DNA from 2 places in the Halobacillus sp. AWM4_238 genome. Region 1 is predicted to be linked to the other one. Evidence: predicted binding sites of a transcription regulator. Region 1 holds the regulator's gene; the other holds the start of a gene.

Region 1 (3,152 bases):
CACGTCAACATGGTCTGCATGCAACGTTCATGCCTAAACCATTGTTCGGTGTAAACGGATCCGGTATGCATGCCAACATGTCTCTCTTCAATGAGAAGGGCAATGCATTCTTTGATGAAAAAGGAAAAGAGCAACTCTCAGAAGTGGCTTACCAGTTCACAGCAGGCATCATCAAGCATGCAACGAACTTTACAGCCGTGACAAACCCTACAGTCAACTCTTACAAGCGACTTGTACCAGGGTATGAGGCTCCATGTTATGTGGCATGGTCTGGTCAAAACCGTAGTCCACTCGTGCGTGTTCCAACTTCCCGTGGTTTGAGCACAAGAATTGAAGTACGTAGTGTGGATCCATCAGCGAACCCGTACATGGCGATGGCTGTCCTTCTTGCTGCTGGACTAGATGGTGTGGAAAACAAACTGGAAGCACCGGCTCCTGTGGATCGAAACATCTACGTGATGGATAAGAAAGAGCGTGAGGCGCACGGAGTGAAAGACCTTCCAGCCACTTTGTATGATGCATTGGAAGAGCTGCATCAAGATCCAATTATGGTGGAAGCTCTCGGTGAACACCTGTTTGAACACTTCATTGAAGCAAAGGAAATTGAGTGGGATATGTTCAGAACTCAGGTTCACCCATGGGAACGCGAACAATACTTACAGACCTATTAATATCCAAACCCTTGAGGCTGATGGCTTCAAGGGTTTTCTTTTTTTATAAATGCAGGCTACATAGGGTTTACAGAATAAATTTCTAAATTTTGGTCGTATACCTGAGGTGGGTAAAGGCATATAATAAGAACAAACGTTCGTGTTATATGGAGGGATCGCCAATGGATTCTTTATTTCACCGCTCAAAACGTGAAAAAATGAAACTGGAATTAATCTATATCGACCATGAGGGTGTCATGTCTCAAAGGGTAATGAGAGTGGTGGACATCAGGGAGGACTATGTCATTGCGTATTGCTTTGAGCGGAAAAAGGTCAGGAGGTTTACAAAAAGTCGTATGTTAGCCGTCTTGCCTTTTGCGCCTAATAAAAAGAAACATGGAGCATAAGCAGAAATATAGAAAGAGACGAGTTTTCTAAACTCGTCTCTTTCTTTTAATGTACCGTTCGATATAGACCTACGACTTTTCCTAAAATGGACACATCCTGAAGTAGAATCGGCTCCATAGTTGCGTTTTCAGGCTGGAGACGAACGTGATTTCTCTCCTTGAAAAACCGTTTCACTGTAGCTTCTTCGTCTTCTGTCATTGCAACAACGATATCGCCGTTCTGGGCCGTCTGTTGTTGTCTGACGATGACCATGTCCCCATCGAGAATTCCTGCTTCAATCATACTTTCCCCTTGAACAATGAGGACGAACGTGTTGTCATCGGATCCTGCAAGTGTATCTGGTAGGGGAACATATTCTTCGATATTTTCTACAGCTGTAATCGGCGAACCTGCCGTGACTTTACCGATTACTGGAGCGTAAGAAGCTTCACTTCTCGGGATGCTGTGATCTTCTTCTAACTCGATCACTTCAATGGCACGAGGTTTGGTCGGGTCGCGTCTAATGTATCCTTTTTTCTCCAATCTGGATAAGTGACCGTGCACAGTCGAACTTGAAGCGAGGCCGACAGATTGACCGATCTCCCTTACAGATGGTGGATATCCTTTTGATAAAACCTGCTCTTTAATAAAATCTAGTATTTCCTGCTGCCGCTTTGAAAGTTTACTCATAGATTAGCACCTCGTACATAGGATTATAGTAACCACATTGTACCACTTATATTTGAAAAATACAAACAAGCGTTCGAAAAATACCATTGACAAGAACCTGTGTTCGTATATAATGAAAGTAACAAAAGCGAACACAGGTTCTTAAGAACGTTCGTTCTACGAATGCGGAGGGGTTATCAATGTTTAACAAATTATCTAAGCTGGATTACACCTACATTATTCTTTTTATTGTTAGTTTTATCATTCTCTATTATTCTATGGTCACTGCTGTTTAATAGAGAAAGAGAGAGGAACATTCAAGTGAAAGTGATTTTATATTGCAGGGTAAGTACGGAAAAGGAAGCGCAAGTGACTTCATTAAAACGACAACGAGCTGAATTGACTTCAATGGCAGAGAGTCATGGTTTTGAAGTTGTTGAATGTATTGAAGAGCAAGCGAGTGGTTACGATATCGAACGCGAAGGGGTCTTCCGCATGTTGGAATGTTTTTCTTCCGGGCGTGCGGAAGCCTTGTTAATTCAAGATGAAACACGTTTAGGGCGGGGGAATACGAAGATTGCTTTGTTTCATCAAATGAACCGGCTGAAGGTCAAGGTGTACTCACTCTCAAACCAGGGAGAATTGCAGTTATCTGAGTCTGATTCGATGGTTTTGCAGATTGTAGGAATCGTAGAGGAATACCAAAGAAAAATACATAATATGAAAATACGTCGGGGGATGAGAAAAGCCGTGGAAGAGGGTTATGATCCTTCAAACAATTTGTCAAATCGGGATCAGGCTCCAGGTCGTGAAAGAATCGATTTTCCTATTGAAGAAGTGGTCCGTTTAAGGAAAAGTGATTTGCCATTCAAAGATATTGCAGCGACCCTAAGAGGACTTGGGTATAATGTATCAAAGGCTACGGTTCATCGTAGGTACAAGGAATACCTATCTCTTGAAAAAGATGAAGAATCAAGGTAGTATATTTAAAGACAAGAATTTTGTATTTCTTGTCTTTTTCGTGTGTTTACGATCCAGACTATGAGTAAAGGAGAAGGATCTATGTTATCAAAAGAAAAGATTAATCGTATAAATGAATTAGCGAATAAATCCAAAAAGGAAGACCTTTCGAAAGAAGAAAAAGCAGAACAGCAGAAATTGCGCCAAGAATATTTGAAAAATGCGCGTCAATCTTTTAAAAATCAGCTGAAAGGTGTAACCGTCATAGACCCTGAAGGGAAAGACGTCACTCCGGAGAAGCTTCGTCAAATGCAAAAGAATGAAAAAAAGAATTAATGCCAAATCCTCCGTATTCGATCTTTTCGAATGCGGATTTTTTTGTTTAATTCCTTGGATAAGGGGGAAATTAGTTTTGAGGCTGTGCGAAATTTTGCACAAAGCTTGTTTCAAAATGAATTTCATTATAGGATAATACATGGTACATAT
Region 2 (3,152 bases), 530 kb from region 1:
TGCAAGCGTCTCTTTCCGAAACACATCGAGAATCAATTCGGTTTGACGATGTCTGAAACAATTGGGCAGCTGGACTACTTAGAAAGCGTTGAAAAGCTGAAGGTCTCTTACGTAGACGGAGAGAAATTTTATCAAGCAAATAGGTGATTGAATGAGCGAACGAGTAAAAGGAAAGAAAGTACTTATCACAGGAGCCTCTAGCGGGATTGGTGAATTTCTCGCGATTCATGTCGCTCGGGAAGGCGGGACACCGATTCTTGTTGCGCGTACTTCACACAAACTGGAAATCATCGCAGAAAAAATAGAAGAAGCCTTTGGCATTAAAAGTCCATGGTATCCCGCGGATCTATCGAATGATGCCGAATGGAAAGATACGATTGACCGGATATGCTATGAACACGGCTCGATCGACGGGCTGATCAACAATGCCGGGATTGCTGTGTTTGATTCAGTGGCTGAATCGAATTGGCAAGATATTGAACGCATGTTGTCTGTTAACGTGAAGTCGCTGTTTCGCGCTACCCATCAGTTGCTTCCACATTTGGTACAGCATGGAGAAGGACATATCATCAACATAGCCTCCCAAGCAGGCAAAATCGCCACACCGAAATCAGCCGTTTATGCTGCGACTAAACACGCGGTCATAGGGTTCACGAATGCCCTAAGGATGGAAGTGGAGCCTTTAGGCATCTATGTCACTTCCGTCAATCTCGGGCCTGTCAGAACGAACTTCTTCCAACAGGCGGATCCAAGCGGGAAGTATGAGAAGTCGGTCGATAAGATCATGCTTGATCCGAACCGCGTAGCAAGAACCGTTGTCCAACATCTATTCACAAAACAGAGAGAGATCAATATGCCGTCCTGGATGGATTCCGGGAGCAAAGTCTACTCCCTCGCACCGGTCGCAATGGAAAAACTGATGCAAAGACAATTCAACAAGAAATAAAAATAATGAAACACGACCAAAAAATGCTCTTCCCCACACGGGAAGAGCATTTTTTGGTTAGTGGTGTGCGGGAGTTGGTGGAAAAATATGTAAGACCTGGTGCGCCAATATTTGTATGACCAGGTCAGGCAGAAGGTCAGACAGGAAATGGTAGCAGGAATTGGTACTTGCAAATGCGAACATATATTCGCATAATGAGGATATACTAGGTAAAGGAGGTGGAGACGACATGGGCAATCCGAACATCGATTATGGAAAGTATACGGACAGAGGGATTCTGTGTGTCGACATGAAGAGTTTCTACGCGAGCTGTGCGGCGATCGATCGCGGACTCGATCCGCTCACGGTCCCGCTTGCTGTTGTAGCGGATACGAACCGAAAAGGCAGTGTCGTATTGGCTGCGACTCCGGCGATGAAAAAGAAATACGGCATCCGCACAGGAAGCCGCCTGTTCGAAATACCTTCCGCACCGGAAATCGTCATCGTCTCCGCGCAAATGAGGAAGTACTTAGAAGTGTCCACGCAAGTGACGAACCTTTTCCATAAATTTGTCCCGAAAGAAAAAATCCATACGTACAGTGTTGACGAAAGCTTTTTAGAAGTAGGGGACAACAAGGGGAAGTTCGGTGTCCCGGAGGAAACGGCTCAGATGATTGTCGATGAATTAAAAGAAACGTTCCATCTGGATGCTGCTATTGGCATCGGTCCGAACATGCTGCTTTCCAAACTTTGTCTCGATCTTGAAGCAAAAAAGAAAGGCATCGCGCGTTGGACGTATGATGATTTTCGCGAGAAGCTGTGGCCGGTCGCTCCCCTGTCTGAAATGTGGGGAATCGGACCACGGCTGGAGCACCGGCTGAATCGCATGGGCATCTGGTCAGTCGGGCAACTGGCAAAATTCCCGCTTGAGCGTCTTGAAAAAACTTTCGGTGTGATGGGGAATCAGCTGTATTACCACGCGAATGGTGTCGATCTGTCTGACCCGGGCGCACCGATCATTCATGGCCAGGTAAGCTATGGAAAAAGTCAAATTCTCCTTCGAGATTATCAAGATCCTGAAGAGGTAAAGTATGTCATCCTTGAAATGTGTGAAGAAGTTGCCCGTCGTGCCCGCAGAAAAGGCCATGCAGGAAGAACGATTTCCCTCGGGATCGGCTACAGCAAAAGTGAAGGTGCCGGCGGCTTTCACCGCTCCGTATCTATTGAACATCCGACGAGCATTACGATGGACATTTACCATGCCTGCCTCACCTTGTTCCACCGATTCTACAACGGCGGTGTCGTCCGCCGCATCTCCATCACCCTTGGGAACATTACGGAAGATGCCAACGTCCAACTCGACTTGTTTGACGATGGCCGCGATAAAAAGAGGGACCTTGGCTATGTGATGGATGAAATCCGCGAACGCTACGGGCAGGATATGCTTCTTCGTGCGGTTTCCTGGACCGATGCAGGAACCGCCCGTCACAGAAGCCGCCTCGTCGGTGGACACTATGCAGAATAAAGCAGAACCGTTGCCTCTGAAGCGCGGTTTTTTTACAATAGAAGAAACAGGAGGGATGAACGATGAAATTACGCATCACCGAAGAAGCAAAGCAACAGCTGGAACAAATTCAGGATCCCGAGCGTCCGCTTATTCGCCTTTTTTATGATACGGAAGGGTGTGGATGCGGTGTGAATGGACTGCCAACCATTCGTCTGGAAAAAGAAGAACGCTCTACAGATCTTAACGTAGAAAATGAGGATTATTCCGTCATTATCGACAATCAGCAAGCCACCTTTTTCAAGAAGGATATGAAGCTTGACTTTATAAAAGGCACGTTCCGCCTTTCAAGCCCGGACGGTATTCTGAACCCGATCATCCCAATCAAAGATGTGAAAGAAGGAGCGACCGTATGAGTAAGAAAAAACCTCAACCTGGTTCACTCGGAGATCAGCTGAATGCCGATGTTCTTTCTAAGCTCACCTCTAAAAAGACGGAGCTGAAGAAGCAGGCTGTCGAGCAGGAAGAAAAGGAAAAGCAGCGCCGCATCGAAGAGCGCAAGCGAGCAGAAGCAAACAAAAGTTTTGAGGAACTGCTGAATGAAAGCGACCTTGATTGGAAGTCCTTCAAAAAATAAGCACTCCATAGCGGAGTGCTTATTTTTTGTGGGAATGTTGAGTAGAGTCGCAATAGTGCTTTGTTCGGTCGTTATTCGTTTCGAAT

What was found. Region 1 encodes LexA, which represses DNA repair genes until DNA is damaged. Its sites were predicted from a motif close to CGAACATATGTTCG; they were not measured.
Region 2: ACXACN_RS07870 (Y-family DNA polymerase) is a predicted target of LexA. The motif match lies at 1,123-1,136, and genes of this name have one in related genera.

Annotation. Positions count from the first base shown of each region.
Region 1 covers NZ_JBSWSY010000002.1:978,708-981,859, forward strand. Annotated here, with positions in the region: gene glnA (type I glutamate--ammonia ligase) at 1-671, shown strand, start outside; gene ACXACN_RS05005 (hypothetical protein) at 833-1,057, shown strand; gene lexA (transcriptional repressor LexA) at 1,104-1,727, opposite strand; gene ACXACN_RS05015 (YneB family resolvase-like protein) at 2,028-2,687, shown strand; gene ACXACN_RS05020 (DUF896 domain-containing protein) at 2,769-3,002, shown strand.
Region 2 covers NZ_JBSWSY010000002.1:1,510,882-1,514,033, reverse strand. Annotated here, with positions in the region: gene ACXACN_RS07880 (MBL fold metallo-hydrolase) at 1-147, shown strand, start outside; gene ACXACN_RS07875 (SDR family NAD(P)-dependent oxidoreductase) at 152-946, shown strand; gene ACXACN_RS07870 (Y-family DNA polymerase) at 1,176-2,450, shown strand; gene ACXACN_RS07865 (iron-sulfur cluster biosynthesis family protein) at 2,513-2,845, shown strand; gene ACXACN_RS07860 (YqkE family protein) at 2,842-3,066, shown strand.